3 regions of the Dielma fastidiosa genome follow, and region 3 is predicted to be linked to each of the others. Evidence: predicted binding sites of a transcription regulator. Region 3 holds the regulator's gene; each other region holds the start of a gene.
What was found. Region 3 encodes HrcA, which represses chaperone genes, less so after heat shock. Its sites were predicted from a motif close to TTTTAGCACTNNNNNNNNNNNAGTGCTAAAA; they were not measured.

Region 1 (7,031 bases), on a different contig from region 3:
CATAGTCCGGCATTTACGGTGCCAGGTAGAAACGCTTCCCCTTATCAGAAGCTTATATGATGAACAAATACCTTACTATTATATCGAAATATGACTGACAGTTCAATTGTAAAATCTGCCTTTTTATCAATAAATTTAAGCTTTTTCAATGATCATTTAACATCTTTAAAAATGTAAGCCCTGTCATCTGTAAAACAAGAAAAAGAGGGAATTTCCCTCTTTAGATTAATAATCCATTGGCGGAGCGATTGGTTCCTTCTTTTCCGGTAATTCAGCCACAGCTGCTTCCGTTGTCAGGAATAATGCAGCAATGCTTGCGGCATTCAATAAAGCGCTCTTTGTAACTTTAGCCGGATCAATGATACCTGCTGAGAACATATCCACCCATTGACCAAGTTTTGCATCGAAACCAACATTAGGTTTAGCAGCTTTCTGCATTGCGACAATATCATCACCATTATAACCAGCATTCTCAGCAATCTGATAAACCGGAATTAATAATGAATCAAGAACTACGCTGAAGCCTCTCTGTACATCAGTAACCTCTGATTTCAATACATCTTTTAATTCATTGTATACTTCCACTAATACTGCGCCGCCGCCGATAACCGTACCTTCAGCAACCGCTGCCTTGGTAGCATTTAATGCATCCTCGATGCGCAGTTTCTTTTCTTTTAATTCACTTTCTGTAGCGGCACCAACTTTAATTACAGCAACACCGCCAGCCAGCTTAGCTAAACGTTCAGCAAATTTCTTCTTATCAAATTCGCTTTCTGCATTATCCATCTGATTGTGGATTTCGTCAGTTCTAGCTTCAACAGCAGCCTTATCACCAGCGCCGTTGATAATTGTCGTCGTATCTTTATTTACTAAGATCTTACCCGCAGAACCTAAATCAGTAATATCCATTTCTTTCAGATCCATATTCAGATCTTTAGCATAGAATTTAGCGCCCGTTAAGATTGCGATATCCTGCAGCATTTCTTTCTGATTGTCACCAAAGCCAGGTGCTTTAACCGCTACAACATTGAATGTACCGCGCAGTTTATTAACAATTAATGTTGATACTACATCGTTATCATAATCTTCAGCAATCATCAATAATGGTTTGCCTGATTGTACTACTTTTTCAAGTACCGGCAGAATTTCCTGAATTGTGGAAATCTTTTGATCAGTAACCATAATTAAGGCATTGTCGATTTCGATTGACATTGTTTCGCGATTGCTTACCATGTAAGGTGAAACATAGCCTTTATCAAACTGCATACCTTCAACAACTTCTAATTCAGTATCAAAGCCTTTAGATTCATCTACAGTGATTACACCGTCTTTGCCAACCTTTTCCATTGCTTCAGCAATAAAGCCGCCGATTTCAGTGCTGCCTGCAGAAATTGAAGCAACTGATGCGATATCATTGTTAGTTTCTACTTTGTGTGCCTTGCTTAATAAAATCTTAGCTGCTTCTTTGCTGGCTTTATCGATACCTTCACGCATCAATACAGGGTTAGCTCCCTTTTCAACCATCTTTAATCCTTTATGAATCATTGACTGAGCTAAAAGGGTAGCTGTTGTAGTACCGTCACCAGCTGTATCATTTGTCTTAGCTGCTACCTCATAAACTAATTTAGCACCCATATTAGCAAATTTATCAGCACATTCAATTTCTTTTGCGATACTTACACCATCATTAGTAATCAATGGTGAGCCATAACCCTTATCCAAAACTACATTACGGCCTTTAGGACCCAATGTTACTTTTACTGAATCGGCAAGGATATCTACACCCTGCAGCATTGCCTCTCTTGCATCTTTAGAAAAACGTACTTCCTTACTCATATCATTTTCCTCGCTTTCTTATTATTCCATGATTCCTAAGATATCACTTTCAGGAACCAAGATATATTCAACATCATCTACTTTAACTTCAGTACCTGAATACTTTTTATAAACTACTTTATCATTAACAGCCACAGTCGGTTTTACTAATTGTCCATCCACCAGCTTTCCCTCGCCAACAGCTTTAACAATCGCATAGGAAGGTTTTTCTTTTGAAGCTTCAGTCAAAACGATACCGCTTGCTGTTTTCTTTTCAGCCTCTACTTTTTCCAACAGAACATAATCATGTAATGGTTTAATCATTAAGTATTCCTCCTTTTTGGCACTCTCACTATCTTTGTGCTAACTCATATTATACTCAATTCTAGCACTCTGTCAATACGTCTGCTAAAACTTTTTATATATTTTGCTATTTCATTCCAGTATTACAATGCTGTCATAATGATTGTAATTTCATGAGAATAAATTATAATAAGAATATCTTATAAGGAGGATTCGTTTATGTATTATGAACCACATAAATCATCAATAGCTAATCTGGATGCAAATCTTGTAGCTTTATTTGTTTATTTAATACCGATGCTGGTTGGCTTTGCCTTTCATGCCTCAGCTTTAGCTTGGATTATTCCACTTGTTGTTTTCTTTGTTGAGAAAGACAGCGATTTGGTTAAATTCCATTGTGTTCAGGCTGTCATGCTGGTATTTATTCCCGGTGTTCTTTCATTTATTATTTCAATGATTACAGCTATTATTGGCGGTACTGCCATGGTAACTGGTTGGTTTGTTAGCTTTTCAGGGATTATGTCATTGTTAACCGGAAGTGTTTTTGGAATTATTTTATTAGTATTTGGCTTAATTACCGGCATTATTGCTTTAGTATTTTTTGTCTTTAAAGTAATTGCGATGATTAAAGCCTACAATTATATCGCTTATGAAGTACCTGTAATTGGCAAGATTGCATCAATAATTGTGAATGGATCACATTAAAAGTTTATGGGGCTGAATCGAACCAGATTTGAATGATGCCCCATTCCCTCTCTTTTTATATATATGTAGAAAAGTGCTGAAACTTGATTGTTCAGCACTTTTTTATGTAAACAAATCACAGGGGGTTAGCCTGTGATTGTTTGAATTTATTGATTATTCAGTTGCTGGAGCAGTCGGAACTTCTTCTTCTTTCTCCTCTTCGTTATTTGAAGTTGTTGAATCATTCACAGTATTATCTTCTGTATTTGATTCATCAGTATTCTCTATATTATCTACATCTTCAGGAAGAGAACCATTAGTTGAATCATTTGTCTCTTCTTCATGTTCTGATATGATTTTACTATTAGTATCTATCTTGCTATAATCTGTTAATCCGGTGATATCTGTGTGCTCAGGTCCAACTAAAACCTTAGAAGCAACAAAATCACAGCCATCATTAACATTAAGAATCGCACTATGTCCATTTCTACCATATACATAAATTTGAACTAATTGAATGTTCTCTGTATCTGCCGATAATTTCTGAGTATGTTCACCAGTAATTGTTACATAATCAAGAGTTAAAACAGAATCAGACTTATACGTATCTGAACCAAATCTATCCCCAACTACAATTGGAGCGCAAGGCAATTCATTGCCACCTCCCCAATTACCAGTTAAGTAATCCTTATCTTTACCAAATGCATCAGTATAATGAATTTTTGTATTAGTAACTGTTGCATTGCCAGCTCTAACTACTAATGTTTGACGATTTCCATATAATTCTGAATTTTTAATTATTAAGCTACCTGGAACATTTATTAATACTGTCGCATCATCGTTATCTTTAGCATCTTCTGTGTCTGTTTCATTATTTCCTGTTGTTTTTAAAATACTATCTTCAATCAAAATTTCAAAATTATAATTATCTTCAGAGCCCGCATTTGTTCCAACTGCATAAGTTCCAGCGTTAATTTCAGAATGATTTTTTACTATTACTTTTGAAGCATTACCTTGAGGTGATAATGCGGAAGCATTTGTATCCATCTTTACATTATCTAATGTAATACTTCCATCCTTACCTACAATAAACACAGAATCTGAACCATCTATTTTATTTTTACTTGTTATATTACCATTCTTAAAGACAATACTCTTGTTTATATATGAAAATTTAGTTGAGACAGTTTTACCTTTATTATTTATATAATGAACACTTGAAAGTGTTAAAGTTTTACCATTTAAATCGATGATGATCTCTTTCTTACTTGTATCAGAAAGCAATTGATCATAAAACCCAAGTTCAACACTGTCAACACCAGTTTTTGTCAATGTTAATGTAATATCATTTTGAAGAACAATATGATCATTATCCTTTGAATCCATAATTGCTGTTTTCAAAGAGCCATCATCTGTTACTGTGTGTGTAGTGTAGCTTGGTGTTACAGAACCGCTTCCTCCACTTGAAGATCCACCTGTTGATGGTTTATTTACTTCTGGTGCTTTCTCAACATCCTTGCCTGTTTCTACGTCCTTGATAACTGTATCCTTGCCAGCTTCTACGCCATCAACATTCGCTTCTACCTTGTTGACAGTTCCTTTACCATCAATACTTACTGGTGCGTCGGCTGTCAATGTGCCTACTGTACTGCCTTTTGATACTTCAATGGCTGTATCTTTTGCACTTTCTGTTACTACTACATTCTTAACATCGGCATTTACCTTGATTTGAGTGTCTGTCTTTACTTCTAGGCTTTCCACCGGTGCTTGGATATCAACACTTGCATATGTCCGTGTACTTACTTCCTGTGCAGGAACTTCGATAACTACTTCTCCCTTTGTTGTTGACTGGACTTCAATCTTCTCTACTTCCCCTTTGAAGTTCTTATCCGGTGTTACCGCAGCTGTTTCTTCCAATACGATCGTCTTAACTTCTGTTTCGCCGCTTAATACGACTTCTGTATTTCTTGTCTGCGTACTGATTGCTTCAATCTTTGAATCAGTGATCGTTAACTTACCGGCTGTTTGGTTGTCACCAATGACAACTAATTTACCTTTTACAGTTATACCTTTTAATTCTAATGCTTTGGCTGTTGTCACATCAACATAGAGGTTACCTTCAATAACTTCACCCTCTAATGCTTCTGGATCTGTTAATACTACTGATTTTGATTCAGCTAATGGAATGGCTTTGCCATCTTCAGTCAACTCATAACCGTCTTTGACATAATCCTTCGCCATAACACCGGTACCTTTAATATAATAGCGGGCACCGTTATCCTCTACCCAAGCATCTGCCTGCATAACACCGGATTCACCCATGAAATACCAATGCTCATTGGAAGCGATCCAGCCAGTACGCATTGCTCCGTTATCATCGAAAGCATACCAGCAGTTATTGTCTTTGATCCAACCCTTGGCTATACTGCCATCTTCCTTAACATAAGACCATGTGCCGTTGTTATTGACCCATTGAGCCTCAGCCGCTCTGATTGGCATTGCCGCTGAACAGAGCATTGCAGCTATGACTAAAGCAGTCATCGCTGACTTTGTTTTGTTTGATTTCATTTTAATCACCTCCCCAGGTATTGAAAGAATGTCTTAAAAGGTATACTTTATACCACACTGAAGGAGAGACAAAAAACAACTGTGAAAGTGCATAAAAAAGCCTGCGAGCCTTTACAAACGACTCAAAAATGCCTATAATGAAAGAGAAATATAGTGTCTCAAAAGGTATACTTTTTAAGACACTACACTATAATGTGATTATTATTAACGATCATATATCTCTGTGTTTTTATCTTTTATAATCAAAAAAGTAAGTTTATAAGCTAAAATAAAAGCCGAATCAGTGCAGATATTAATTCCGCATAATTCGGCTTTCTTATCCTTTATACTGCTTAAGTGCATTAATTTATCCATCAGCAATCTTTCCACAAAGTTACCGCTCACACTTTTATATATAAATATGTGTGTCTGAATCACACTTTTATTACACTATGCTTTTGAACTTAAATTCTATATGTTTAATAACGCTAAAAATATTCTGCGCGTTGGCTTAGAAATTGACACTAGATATTTCTGGGAATGAGAAAAGTTTCGCCTATCTTTATTTAGCCAAGGCTTTTCATCCTCCCGAATTTATCCGGGGCATTGAAAAGAGGAAAGATTTTTTTCATTCTTTCCTCTTCTTTTGTGTGTTTATTTTTGTTGCCACACCCTAGTTTACATTACCATTTGAATTTTACAGTTAGTTCAGTTTCTCGTTAGTCTCATTGTCAGACTCTTTAATATGGTATTATGCTTCTACTTGATTATCCTCAGTGTTATTGTCTAGATTATCATTATTAACTATTTGATTATCTTCTGAATTATTGTTATCTGATTGATTTTGATCATCGGTATTATTGATTTCAATCTCATTAGTAGTTTGTGATGGGTATGTGTAGCTATAGGCTCCATCTGAGTCAACCGTCCATGTGTCTATACTCTCATCTACAACAATTTTTACATTACCAGAGATAGTATTTTTAGATATAGTTATTTGAATATTATTTGCATTTGGAGAAGAATATCTAGTATCTAATAGAATTGCATCTGCATTTGATTTAATGGTAGCACCGCTGATATTAACAGTTAAATCACCGCTATATGCAGCATTATTTGGTTTGCCAAAGGCAAATGTTGACCAGAATGAACCTGATTGACCACTACCCCAATCTGCAGCTGAGTTATCAGAAGAGTTTTTTGTAGTAAATGTACCACCAGTAATAACCAAATTTCCTTGACGCATTTCCATACCGCCATCATTTCCGTTAAAAGTACCGCCAGTTATGGTTACTGTATTGGCTTTTGGTAAATAGAAAATATTTGTTTCTTTGCCCACAGTATTTATTTCACCACCGTTAATTGTGATAGTTTGTCCTGATTCAGTACCATTTGTTGCGATACCAAACCAGCTAGCATTAACTGTACCACCATTCATTACAAATTTACCATCTTGACCAACAGTAATGCCATTAACAGCTATGCTACTGTTTTCTATATTACCTGTTGCATCACCAATCACACCTGAGTTTAATGTCATTTTACCGCGTATTTTAATAGATTCATTATGATATGAATGATGTGAAAGAATAGTTGCTCCATCCACTGTAAAATTACCGCCTTCATTGACAAAAACTGTACAATAAGATGTGTCGTTTTTCAATGTACCGTTACCCGTTAAT
Region 2 (7,031 bases), on a different contig from region 3:
AGTCGTGTGATGAGAAAACCTCGTATGCTTATGCACGCTCACATGCACCGTCTACAGCGGAAACTTGGACGTTCCATGACTACTCTAGGGGCTGGGTCTGCCATTGTTACAGGTAAAAAAGGACAGTCGGGTTCGGGGAGTTCTGCAAGGACACAAGCAGATCACTCCCGACCAGACGGAAAGGAAAAATCAACACTTGGAAAACGTATCGGTCAAACCATCGGTACAGTAGCTGATACCAAAGACAGAATGGTAGACACTGCTAGTGGTTTGAAAGAACAGGTTAAAGATTTGCCGACCAATGCAAGATATGCAGTATATCAAGGAAAATCCAAAGTAAAAGAGAATGTCCGTGATTTAACCAGTAGTATTTCTCAAACCAAAGCGGACAGAGCCAGTGGACGCAAGGAACAGCAGGAACAAAGGCGAAAAACCATTGCGAAGCGTCGCTCTGAAATGGAACAGGTCAAACAGAAAAAACAGCCTGCTTCTTCTGTTCATGAAAGACCGACTACAAGACAAGAACAATATCATGATGAACAGACCTCAAAACAGTCTAATATTCAGACTTCATATAAGGAATCTCAACAAGCCAAACAAGAGCGTCCAGCAGTTAAGTCCGATTTTTCAAGTCCAAAAGTGGAACGCCAAGGCAATACCGTTCAAGAAAAAACCGTTCAAAAGCCAGCAACTTCAACCACTACAGCAGATAGAACTTCACAACGTCCAATCACAAAAGAACGTCCGTCTACTGTTCAAAGAGTACCACTACAAAATACAAGAAGTAGACCACCAATCAAAACCGCCACCATTAAGAAAGTCGGTAAGAAACCATGAAGTTGAAAACTTTAGTGATTGGTGGTTCTGGATTATTCTTGATGGTCTTCTCACTGCTTCTGTTTGTTGCCATTTTATTTTCAGATGAACAGGACAGCGGAATTTCCAATATTCATTATGGAGGTGTGAATGTTTCCGCAGAAGTGCTGGCTCATAAGCCTATGGTAGAAAAATATGCCAAAGAATATGGCGTTGAAGAATATGTCAACATACTTCTTGCGATTATACAGGTGGAATCGGGCGGTACTGCGGAAGATGTTATGCAGTCCTCGGAATCCCTCGGTCTTCCACCTAATTCATTGAGTACAGAAGAATCCATTAAGCAAGGTGTGAAGTATTTCAGTGAATTATTAGCCAGTAGCGAAAGGCTCAGTGTAGATTTAGAATCGGTTATCCAGTCCTACAATTATGGTGGTGGTTTCTTAGGGTATGTGGCTAATCGTGGAAATAAATATACCTTTGAACTGGCTCAAAGTTTCTCAAAAGAGTATTCAGGTGGCGAAAAAGTGTCTTACCCCAATCCCATAGCCATACCTATCAATGGGGGCTGGCGATACAACTATGGCAATATGTTTTATGTGCAACTGGTAACGCAGTATCTTGTCACAACAGAGTTTGATGATGATACGGTACAAGCCATCATGGACGAAGCACTGAAATATGAGGGCTGGCGATACGTTTACGGTGGAGCTTCCCCGACTACTTCTTTTGATTGTAGCGGACTGACACAATGGACGTATGGAAAAGCTGGAATTAACTTACCACGAACCGCACAACAGCAATATGATGTGACCCAGCATATCCCACTATCGGAAGCACAAGCTGGCGATTTGGTTTTCTTTCATTCTACCTATAACGCTGGCTCTTATATTACTCATGTTGGGATATACCTTGGCAATAACCGTATGTTTCATGCAGGCGACCCAATCGGTTATGCCGACTTAACAAGCCCCTACTGGCAACAGCATTTAGTGGGAGCAGGACGAATCAAACAATGAGAAAGGAAGATTTAATGATGAAATTTAGAAAAAATCAGAATAAAGAAAAACAGATACCAAAGGAAAAGAAACCTCGTGTCTATAAGGTCAATCCTCATAAAAAGGTTGTGATTGCCTTGTGGGTACTTTTAGGGCTTAGTTTCAGCTTTGCGATATTCAAGCACTTTACAGCTATAGATACTCATACTATTCACGAAACAACTATCATAGAAAAGGAATACGTTGATACTCATCATGTAGAAAATTTTGTAGAGAACTTTGCGAAAGTCTACTATTCATGGGAGCAATCCGATAAGTCCATTGATAATCGAATGGAAAGTCTAAAAGGCTATCTGACAGATGAACTTCAAGCTCTCAATGTTGATACAGTACGCAAAGATATTCCTGTATCGTCTTCTGTAAGAGGATTTCAGATATGGACGGTAGAGCCAACTGGCGACAATGAGTTTAATGTAACCTACAGTGTAGACCAGCTCATTACAGAGGGAGAAAATACAAAGACCGTCCACTCTGCTTATATAGTGAGTGTCTATGTAGATGGTTCTGGAAATATGGTACTGGTTAAGAATCCGACCATTACCAACATACCTAAGAAATCAAGTTATAAACCAAAAGCCATTGAAAGTGAGGGGACGGTTGATTCCATTACAACCAATGAAATCAATGAGTTTTTAACGACGTTCTTCAAGCTCTATCCTACAGCGACAGCCAGTGAACTTTCCTACTATGTGAATGACGGGATATTAAAACCAATCGGAAAAGAGTACATCTTTCAAGAACTGGTAAATCCTATTCACAATCGTAAGGATAATCAAGTCACGGTATCGCTGACAGTGGAGTATATCGACCAGCAGACCAAAGCAACGCAGGTATCTCAATTTGATTTGGTACTTGAAAAGAACGGGAGTAATTGGAAGATTATAGAATAACAAATATTGGTACATTATTACAGCTATTTTGTAATCACGTACTCTCTTTGATAAAAAATTGGAGATTCCTTTACAAATATGCTCTTACGTGCTATTATTTAAGTATCTATTTAAAAGGAGTTAATAAATATGCGGCAAGGTATTCTTAAATAAACTGTCAATTTGATAGTGGGAACAAATAATTGGATGTCCTTTTTTAGGAGGGCTTAGTTTTTTGTACCCAGTTTAAGAATACCTTTATCATGTGATTCTAAAGTATCCGGAGAATATCTGTATGCTTTGTATGCCTATGGTTATGCATAAAAATCCCAGTGATAAAAGTATTTATCACTGGGATTTTTATGCCCTTTTGGGTTTTTGAATGGAGGAAAATCACATGAAAATTATTAATATTGGAGTTTTAGCTCATGTTGATGCAGGAAAAACTACCTTAACAGAAAGCTTATTATATAACAGTGGAGCGATTACAGAATTAGGAAGCGTGGACAAAGGTACAACGAGGACGGATAATACGCTTTTAGAACGTCAGAGAGGAATTACAATTCAGACAGGAATAACCTCTTTTCAGTGGGAAAATACGAAGGTGAACATCATAGACACGCCAGGACATATGGATTTCTTAGCAGAAGTATATCGTTCATTATCAGTTTTAGATGGGGCAATTCTACTGATTTCTGCAAAAGATGGCGTACAAGCACAAACTCGTATATTATTTCATGCACTTAGGAAAATGGGGATTCCCACAATCTTTTTTATCAATAAGATTGACCAAAATGGAATTGATTTATCAACGGTTTATCAGGATATTAAAGAGAAACTTTCTGCCGAAATTGTAATCAAACAGAAGGTAGAACTGTATCCTAATATGTGTGTGACGAACTTTACCGAATCTGAACAATGGGATACGGTAATAGAGGGAAACGATGACCTTTTAGAGAAATATATGTCCGGTAAATCATTAGAAGCATTGGAACTCGAACAAGAGGAAAGCATAAGATTTCAGAATTGTTCTCTGTTCCCTCTTTATCATGGAAGTGCAAAAAGTAATATAGGGATTGATAACCTTATAGAAGTTATTACTAATAAATTTTATTCATCAACACATCGAGGTCCGTCTGAACTTTGCGGAAATGTTTTCAAAATTGAATATACAAAAAAAAGACAACGTCTTGCATATATACGCCTTTATAGTGGAGTACTACATTTACGAGATTCGGTTAGAGTATCAGAAAAAGAAAAAATAAAAGTTACAGAAATGTATACTTCAATAAATGGTGAATTATGTAAGATTGATAGAGCTTATTCTGGAGAAATTGTTATTTTGCAAAATGAGTTTTTGAAGTTAAATAGTGTTCTTGGAGATACAAAACTATTGCCACAGAGAAAAAAGATTGAAAATCCGCACCCTCTACTACAAACAACTGTTGAACCGAGTAAACCTGAACAGAGAGAAATGTTGCTTGATGCCCTTTTGGAAATCTCAGATAGTGATCCGCTTCTACGATATTACGTGGATTCTACGACACATGAAATTATACTTTCTTTCTTAGGGAAAGTACAAATGGAAGTGATTAGTGCACTGTTGCAAGAAAAGTATCATGTGGAGATAGAACTAAAAGAGCCTACAGTCATTTATATGGAGAGACCGTTAAAAAATGCAGAATATACCATTCACATCGAAGTGCCGCCAAATCCTTTCTGGGCTTCCATTGGTTTATCTGTATCACCGCTTCCGTTGGGAAGTGGAATGCAGTATGAGAGCTCGGTTTCTCTTGGATACTTAAATCAATCGTTTCAAAATGCAGTTATGGAGGGGATACGCTATGGCTGTGAACAAGGATTGTATGGTTGGAATGTGACGGACTGTAAAATCTGTTTTAAGTATGGCTTATACTATAGCCCTGTTAGTACCCCAGCAGATTTTCGGATGCTTGCTCCTATTGTATTGGAACAAGTCTTAAAAAAAGCTGGAACAGAATTGTTAGAGCCATATCTTAGTTTTAAAATTTATGCGCCACAGGAATATCTTTCACGAGCATACAACGATGCTCCTAAATATTGTGCGAACATCGTAGACACTCAATTGAAAAATAATGAGGTCATTCTTAGTGGAGAAATCCCTGCTCGGTGTATTCAAGAATATCGTAGTGATTTAACTTTCTTTACAAATGGACGTAGTGTTTGTTTAACAGAGTTAAAAGGGTACCATGTTACTACCGGTGAACCTGTTTGCCAGCCCCGTCGTCCAAATAGTCGGATAGATAAAGTACGATATATGTTCAATAAAATAACTTAGTGTATTTTATGTTGTTATATAAATATGGTTTCTTGTTAAATAAGATGAAATATTTTTTAATAAAGATTTGAATTAAAGTGTAAAGGAGGAGATAGTTATTATAAACTACAAGTGGATATTGTGTCCTGTATGTGGAAATAAAACACGATTAAAGATAAGGGAAGATACTGAATTAAAAAAATTCCCCCTCTATTGTCCGAAATGCAGACAAGAAAATTTAATTGAAATAAAGCAGTTCAAAGTAACTGTGATTACAGAGCCAGACGCAAAGACGCAGAGCCGATAAAATGAGATTAATACAATCTCATTTTATCGGCTCTTTCCGTTATGTATGGATTCTTTTAATTAGTCTTCGATGTTTCTTGCTTCGTTGATACCGCTGGCTAAAGATTCCATTAAGGATAGTTCTTTGTCTGTAAAGCTATCCATGTATTTCTCTATCTGTAATCGTCGGGTGCTTTTTACCAAGTTATTAGCAGGTAAGAAAAATTCATCAACGGAAACATGAAGTAACGATACAAGGTCATAAAGAACTTGTATGCTGGGGTGTTGCCCTTTATTTTCAATATTAGTTAAGTACCGTGGGTCAATTTCAATCAATGCTCCCACTTGTTCACGAGTTAAACCTCGTTTCAATCGAGCTTCTTTAATGGCTAAACCAAAGGCTCTAAAATCATATTTATCTTCTTTTTTACGCATAGTAGACCACCTCTATACATTTTATTGTTCCTACTGAATTAAAAACAGGTATAGAAAAACGTGTTATATGGTTTATAGGTTTATATTTAATAAAAAGCACTACTAAACGCCAATAAAAAAAACCGTTATATGGTAGTGCTATTTACGCTGTTAAAATATTGTATATTACTTCCAAATGGCGGTTTGTTGGAGGTCAACGTCGCCATGAAGTACATCATATACAATAAATTTCCTTACATTGGGTTCTTGTCAAAAAAAGTCGTCTATCTGCAATAGATAAGTACGTCCACCAATGTGGTTTTATAAATCATATAGATAGAATAACAGAAGCATGTAAACAGAGAAATAAATCTGTTTATATGCTTTTTTGGCTATTCAGAACTTTTTTACAAAGTTTATTTATCAGTAATGCAACAAATCCCCCTTTCACATTGGGACTAAGAGTGAAAGGAGATAAACGAGCAAGGCTCACTTCCTTTCCTAGACAGAAAGGGGGTGAGAAACATGAAACCATCTTCTTTTCAGACCACAATAGAAAATCAGTTTGACTATATCTGTAAACGTGCTATGGAAGACGAGCGAAAGAATTATATGCTTTATCTTTCAAGGATTGCAAAGCGTGAGGTGTCCTTTTCGGATGTTGGCGATTATCTTGTTAGCCAGTTTGCGACAACAGATAACTATTCAACTGACTTTCAGATTTTTACACTCAATGGGTTATCAGTAGGCGTTGAAAATGATTTGTTGAGTGAAGCATTACGTGAGTTGCCAGACAAGAAACGTGAAATTCTACTGCTGTTTTACTTTATGGACATGAGCGATTCAGAAATTGCAGACCTGTTGAAATTGAACCGTTCTACTGTCTATCGGCATAGAACCAGTGGACTAGCCTTAATTAAAAAGTTTATGGAGGAATTTGAAGAATGAAAACACAATATCCTATGATTCCCTTTCCTCTCATTGTAAAGGCAACAGATGGCGATACCGAAGCGATTAACCAGATTCTACATCATTACAGAGGGTACATAACGAAGCGTTCCCTACGACTTATGAAAGATGAATATGGCAATCAAAGTATGGTCGTTGATGAAGTCTTACGTGGAAGAATGGAAACCAGACTGATTACAAAGATTTTGTCATTTGAAATTAAGTAATATCCTCTCTCCTTTCGTGGAAGCGTGCTAAACCATTCCACGCTTCCCGAACAGGGAGGTTTGTTATTCCACCAAAGCATATTGAGCTTTCAATGTGTTTTGATAGGCTAACGAGCCA
Region 3 (7,031 bases):
TCCGTTATGGTGAGGGTATTGCTGATCAATTGATGAAGCCATGTGCTCAGCGAATGGTTGAGGTCGATGAAGTTGATGTGAAAGAAATTGTTTATCATATTGATTATGAGCCGCAAAAGAATGCGTATCTGCTTAATCAAAAGCAGAAACTGGAAGCTGAATTGGAAACGCTGAGTCCAGAGAGTGATCGTTACCATCGGATAGATACATGCTATCTTTATGATGTTAAAGATAAACTCAAAAAGGATCATATCCATTATGAGACATTAAGCTATATCTATGATTTTAAAGCTTTCAGGATAGTCTGTGTTCCTTGTGAAATTGATACTGTATTAGGTGCGAGACTTCGCAATGCGGATGAAAAGCCTACTTATCTGTGTGCATATAGTAATGGTTTTCACTATTATGCAGTTAATAAGGATGAATATGGAATTGTTTTTGAATCATATAATACATATTTTCCTTATGGTGCAGCTGATGAGATGGTGGATATGATTCTTCGTGAATATAAATAAAAAGAAAAAGAGGTGCGGTTATGAATCTATTTGATGCAGTAAAACTAAAGGAAATACCTGAACCTATTATATCTAAAGCTGAAAAACCAGTGATGCTGAGTGATGAAACAATGCAGGAAAGAAAAGCTAAGCTGCTTGCTAAAATGCAATCAGAAAAACTAGATGTGATGCTTATTTATGGTGATCTTGAACATGGATCTAATTTTGAATATTTAACTGGTTTTCTTCCTCGTTTTGAGGAAGCGCTGCTTGTCGTGCATAAAAATGGCACAGCGTATTTGCTGCTTGGCAATGAAAATTTGAATAAGGCGGGTATTTCCCGAATCAAAGCAAAGGCTGTTCATGTACCGTACTTTTCTTTGCCTAATCAGCCAATGCAGGGTGAACGATCACTGATTGATTGTTTTAAGGAAGCAGGCATTCAAAAGGGAATGCAGCTTGGTGTTGTTGGCTGGAAAATGTTCACGAGTCAGTTTAATGATAATACACAGCTTTTTGATCTCCCTTATTATATTGTTCAGGCACTTGAAACTTTAGTAGGCAGAAAGAATCTGATGAATCGATGTGATTTGTTTATTGGCGCAGAAGGAATTCGAACGATTAATAATGCTAATGAGCTTGCCCATTATGAATTTGGATCTGCTTTAGCGAGTGATGGCATGCTGGCGGCTATGAATATGCTGGCGGCAGGTGTTTCAGAAATGGAGCTTGGGCAGTGCCTGAATCGTTATGGCCAGCGCAACAGTGTTGTTACGATCGCTGCTGCCGGAGAACGTTTCGTTAAGGCTAATCTCTATCCCACTGATAATCAGGTTAAACTAGGTGACAAGATTTCTTTGACAGTGGGTTATAAGGGTGGTTTAAGCAGCCGCAGCGGTTATGCACTGTATGATGAAACACAATTGACAGTTCCCTATTTAGATGGAATTGCAAAACCTTATTATTATGCGGTTGCTGCATGGCTTGAAAACATCCAGCTTGGAATGAGCGGGGATGCAATGTATCAAAAGATTGAGCAGGTGTTGCCTAAGCATAAATATCATTGGCATTTGAATCCGGGGCATTTATGTGCGGATGAGGAATGGCTGTCATCACCGATTTTTGAAGGCTCAGCGGCTTCTTTAAAAAGTGGAATGCTGCTTCAGATTGATATCATTCCAAGTGTTGAAGGATTGGGCGGTGCCAGCTGTGAGAGCGGAATCGCTTTAGCGGATGCTGCGCTGCGTAACCAGCTAAAACAAGAATATCCGGCCCTATATGAAACTTTCATGAAGCGCCGTGCATATATTAGTGAAGTGCTGGGTATTCATCTGCATCCAGAAGTGCTGCCGATGAATGATACAGTTGCTTATTACCGTCCGCTCATGCTGAATAAAAAACTAGCGTTTGTAAAAGAGTAGACTCCCTTCCGGGAGTTTTCTTTTGCGAAGAACAAGTTTCACGGCTGTTTTTCTTTTTTGCTTATGCTATAATAACATTATTCGTAAACAGTATGGAGCACAGATATGCGTAAGAAAGATGGATTTACATTAATAGAATTAATCGTTGTCATTGCCATTCTTGGTATTTTGGCACTTTTTTTAGTACCGTCTTTTATCGGTTATGCCCAAGATGCGAAGAAAGCCGTTTGTGATAGTAATCTGACCTCAATCAACCGTGCTTATCAGACTAAGCTTATCAGACTTGGCAGTGATGAAAATTATGATTTACTGAATGAGGTATTAAATAATACGAATGAAGAATATTTCTCAACTGTGCCTAAATGTCCTGACGGCGGCAGCTACTTAATTGAATCATACACAACTGATGCAGGGAAAACTGCCTATCGGACAAAATGTACGATTCATTCTAAAACAACTTCGACAATTCCAGTTCAGATTTTTGACCAAATGAAAGATTTGATGGATAACCCAGATAAATACAAACAATTTAACCCTTACGGAAGTGATAAGAATATTAATGATTGGCAGTTAAACAGCAATGATCAGGTACGGGCTATCTTAAAAAAAGCCAATGGCGGGAAATGGCCGACACTTATCCTTGATGGAAGTGATACTGTTTATTATGTACAGCCTTATATGGATACATATAAATCAGAGACAACAACACCAAGCGGCCAAAAGTATGTCTATGCGTCGACAGGTGAAAATTGGTTTGCTTCGCTGATTTATGACCGTGACAGCGGCAAGTGGTATCAGCCGTCTACAAAAAATCAGACAATCTTAATCGCTAATAAATCCTATGATACTGTTAAAGAAGAAATGGAAAAGCTGCACTGGGTAGAAGCTAACCCTGTGATTTCCGGAGAAATTATCATGCCATAACGAACAGACGCGTAATCTGTTCGTTTTTATGTTAGACACATAATTTCACATTCATTTTTATTTGATTTTAGCACTTTATTGTTGACAGTGCTAAAGATTCGGTATATACTGTTAGCAGTAAGAAGGGTTGAGTGCTAGAAAGGAGCGGTGAATATGGATCAGCTAACATTCAGACAGACGAAAGTATTTAAAACCATCGTTGATGAATTTATTCGTACCGCTGAACCGGTCGGCAGTAAAACATTACTCACACTGCTTGATTTCAACTGCTCATCAGCGACGCTGCGCAATGAAATGGCAGCGCTTGAAGAAATGGGCTTGCTTGAAAAAACACATACATCTAGCGGCCGCATACCTTCTTCTAAAGGTTATCGGTATTATGTTGATAATCTGATGGAAAAGCAGCTTGATCAGAAAGTTGTCAATGCCTTGCAGACCGTCTTTGATGCCCGCAACATGAGCATCGATGAGGTAGTTCGGCAAAGCTGTGATATTCTCTCACAGATGACAAATCTGACAAGTGTGGTTCTGGGACCTGAATCAAGGTATCAGACCTTGCAGCATATCTCGCTGATTCCAATCAATGAACGCAGTGCAGTGGCAATATTTATTACCAATCATGGTCATACAGAAAATAAAACCTTCCAATTTGAAGATAATATTTCAATGAGTGATATTACCACCTGCTGCAATATATTGAATGAGAATTTGTGCGGTATCGCATTAAATGAAGTTGTTGAAAAAATGAAAGAGATTGAGCCGTTGCTGGCAGGCAAGGTTAAGCGGCATGAAATATTGTTTGAAGCCTTTGTCAATGCCTTTGTACGGTTTGCCAGTGATCAGGTTTATCTGTCAGGACAGAAAAATATGCTGTATCAGCCGGAATTTGCCGATATTGAAAAGCTGAAGCAGCTGATGTCAATGCTGGAAAACAGCAGTCTGTGGCGTCAGATTGGTTATGGCAATGAAGAGATGGCAATCAGGATCGGTACAGATAATCGTGAATTAATGAATATTGACGATGTTTCTGTCATATCCAGCAAGTTTAAGATCAATAAGGATGAGGAAGGCCAGCTGATGGTAGTGGGACCTACGCGTATGCCTTATAATCAGGTTGTTGCGCTGATGGAATACATGAGCCAGCAGATTGAAAAGATGTTCAACAACGAATAAGGAGAATAAAATGGACGAGAAAAAAACAGAAGAAAAGCAGACATGCGAAGCGGCGGCTGAGGAAACTAAGCCAAACGTTGAAGCCGAAGCCTGTGAATGTGAATGCCATGAGAAAGCTGAATCTTGTGAATGTGAATGTGAACATGAAGGCAAGGGTCACGGACATGGCAAGAAAAAAGAAATTGAACGGCTGAAAGCGGAAAATGAAGATTTACGCAAGGAATTAGACGTAGCCAAGAATGCTTATTACAAGGCGTACGCAGATACTGAAAATGCGAAGCGCCGGCTTCAGCAGGAATTTGATACTGCTAATAAATATAAAATGCAGAGCTTTGGTAAAGAGATTCTGCCTGTCATTGACAATCTTGAACGAGCATTGATCGTCAAGAGTGACTCAGAAGATATCAAGACTTATGTCAAGGGTTTTGAAATGATCTACAACCAGTTGATCGAGCTTCTGAAAAAAGAAGGTATCACTGAAATCGAAGCGAGTGATAAGCCGTTTGATCCAAACTTCCACCAGGCACTGATGCAGGAAAGCCGGGAAGGCGTGGAAAGCGGTATGGTATTGGAAGTATTACAAAAAGGCTATATGATTAAAGATCGTATTTTAAGACCAGCGCTTGTAAAGGTAAGCGAATAAGGAGGACACACATTATGAGTAAAATTATCGGTATTGACTTAGGTACAACAAATTCATGCGTTGCTGTTATGGACGGCGGCGACTGCAAAGTTATCACAAACCCAGAAGGAAACAGAACTACACCGTCAGTAGTTGCTTATAAGAACGGTGAGCGTATCGTTGGTGATGCTGCTAAACGTCAGGTAGTAACTAATAAGGATACGGTTTCTTCAATCAAACGTTTAATGGGTACGAATGAAAAAGTAACTCTGGAAGGTAAGGAATATACACCGCAGGAAATTTCTGCAATGGTTCTTCAATATTTGAAATCTTATGCAGAAGGATATCTTGGTGAAACAGTTACTAAAGCGGTTATTACGGTTCCTGCATATTTCAATGATGCTCAGCGTCAGGCAACTAAAGATGCTGGTAAGATTGCCGGTCTTGAAGTTGAACGTATTATCAATGAACCGACTGCTGCTGCATTAGCTTATGGTATTGATAAAACAGATAAAGAACAAAAGGTTTTAGTTTATGACTTAGGCGGCGGTACATTCGATGTATCTATCCTTGAATTAGCTGACGGTACATTTGAAGTATTATCAACTTCAGGTGATACACATCTGGGCGGCGATGATTTTGATAACGTTGTTGTTGATTGGATGGTAGATTCTTTCAAGAAAGAAAATGGCATTGATCTGCGTTCAGATAAAATGGCTATGCAGCGTTTAAAAGAAGCTGCTGAAAAAGCGAAGAAAGATTTAAGCGGTACAGTAACAACACAGATTTCATTACCGTTTATCTCAGCGGGTGCTAATGGTCCGCTGCACTTTGAAGCAACATTAACAAGAGCTAAATTTGATGAAATGACTAAATCATTAGTTGAACGTACAATCATCCCAGTACGCAATGCGTTAAGAGATGCCGGTTTGACAAAGAATGATATTCATCAGGTATTATTAGTTGGTGGTTCTACACGTATTCCAGCTGTACAGGAAGCGGTTAAGAATGAATTAGGTAAAGAACCAAATAAATCAGTAAACCCAGATGAAGCCGTAGCAATGGGTGCTGCTATCCAGGGCGGAGTTATCAGCGGTGATGTTAAAGACGTATTATTGCTGGATGTTACACCATTATCATTAGGTATCGAAACGATGGGTAATGTAATGACCGTATTGATTCCTAGAAATACAACAATCCCTACAAGTAAATCACAGATCTTCTCGACCGCTGCGGATAATCAGCCGGCAGTAGATATTCATGTATTGCAGGGTGAAAGACCAATGGCTAATGATAACAAGACATTAGGTATGTTTAAGTTAGACGGTATCGCACCGGCACGCCGCGGTATTCCTCAGATTGAAGTTACTTTCGATATTGACGTTAACGGTATCGTACACGTATCTGCATTGGATAAAGGTACTAACAAGAAACAGTCTATTACGATTTCTAACTCTTCAGGTTTAAGTGATGAAGAAATCGAACGTATGGTTAAAGAGGCTGAAGAACATAAGGCTGAAGATGAAAAGCGTAAAGAAGAAGCTGAATTAAAGAATAAGGCAGAAGCTTTCATCAACCAAATTGATACTTCAATCGCTGAAGCCGGTGATAAGATTGACGCTAAGCAGAAGGAAGAAACAATGAAACTTCGTGATGAACTGCAAAAAGCTCTTGACGAAAACGATATGGAGTCTGTAAAATCTAAGCTGGATGCACTTGAAAAAGCTGCACAGGCTGCCAGTGAAGCAATGTATCAGCAGCAGGCACAGCAGGGTGCTGACGCTGGTTCTGCAAATAACAACGATGATAACGTTGTAGATGCTGATTTTAAAGAAAAGAACTAAACAGTTTATAGAAACACGAATTCTAGCCATTGCTAGAATTTCGTGTTTAACGAGTGAATAAAGGTCAAGGGTGATTCTATGGAAAAAAGAGATTATTATGAGGTGCTTGGACTCAGTAAGGGTGCAAGTGAGGCTGAAATAAAAAAAGCATACCGTTCCCTGGCGAAGAAGTATCATCCTGATGTGAATAAAGAAGCAGGCGCCGAGGAAAAGTTTAAGGAAATTAATGAAGCCTATGAGGTATTAAGCGATCCTCAAAAGAAAGCAAATTATGATCAGTTTGGTCATGCGGGCATGGACGGCGCCTTCGGCGGCGGTGCCGGCGGTTTCTCAGGCGCTGGTTTTGATGATTTCAGTGATATTTTTGGGTCTTTCTTTGGCGGTGGGACATCTTCACGCCGTCAGTCAACAGGGCCGCGCAAAGGCAATGACCGCTTCATGCAGATGCGGATTGATTTTATGGACGCGGTATTTGGCAAGAGTGAAGAAATTACGCTGGAAGTGGATGAACAGTGCAGTGAGTGTTTAGGCAGCGGTGCGCGCAGCAAAGATG

Region 1: the regulator HrcA is predicted to act here: its motif matches at 2,154-2,184, upstream of DWZ33_RS12255 (co-chaperone GroES).
Region 2: the regulator HrcA is predicted to act here: its motif matches at 2,790-2,820, upstream of DWZ33_RS08975 (tetracycline resistance determinant leader peptide).

The regions. Positions count from the first base shown of each region.
Region 1 is NZ_QRQL01000006.1:1,191-8,221, reverse strand. Features, by position in the region: purine riboswitch at 1-80, opposite strand, end outside; gene groL (chaperonin GroEL) at 226-1,836, opposite strand; gene DWZ33_RS12255 (co-chaperone GroES) at 1,858-2,139, opposite strand; gene DWZ33_RS12250 (hypothetical protein) at 2,338-2,823, shown strand; gene DWZ33_RS12245 (N-acetylmuramoyl-L-alanine amidase family protein) at 2,977-5,370, opposite strand; partial or broken gene DWZ33_RS12240 (hypothetical protein) at 6,101-7,031, opposite strand, start outside.
Region 2 is NZ_QRQL01000003.1:197,079-204,109, reverse strand. Features, by position in the region: gene DWZ33_RS08990 (CD3337/EF1877 family mobilome membrane protein) at 1-837, shown strand, start outside; gene DWZ33_RS08985 (bifunctional lytic transglycosylase/C40 family peptidase) at 840-1,835, shown strand; gene DWZ33_RS08980 (conjugal transfer protein) at 1,832-2,764, shown strand; gene DWZ33_RS08975 (tetracycline resistance determinant leader peptide) at 3,039-3,125, shown strand; gene tet(M) (tetracycline resistance ribosomal protection protein Tet(M)) at 3,141-5,060, shown strand; gene DWZ33_RS08965 (cysteine-rich KTR domain-containing protein) at 5,179-5,346, shown strand; gene DWZ33_RS08960 (helix-turn-helix transcriptional regulator) at 5,406-5,759, opposite strand; gene DWZ33_RS08950 (sigma-70 family RNA polymerase sigma factor) at 6,264-6,686, shown strand; gene DWZ33_RS08945 (helix-turn-helix domain-containing protein) at 6,683-6,913, shown strand.
Region 3 is NZ_QRQL01000005.1:139,097-146,127, forward strand. Features, by position in the region: gene DWZ33_RS11830 (hypothetical protein) at 1-515, shown strand, start outside; gene DWZ33_RS11835 (M24 family metallopeptidase) at 536-1,915, shown strand; gene DWZ33_RS18430 (prepilin-type N-terminal cleavage/methylation domain-containing protein) at 2,021-2,839, shown strand; gene hrcA (heat-inducible transcriptional repressor HrcA) at 2,993-4,012, shown strand; gene grpE (nucleotide exchange factor GrpE) at 4,023-4,655, shown strand; gene dnaK (molecular chaperone DnaK) at 4,670-6,478, shown strand; gene dnaJ (molecular chaperone DnaJ) at 6,557-7,031, shown strand, end outside.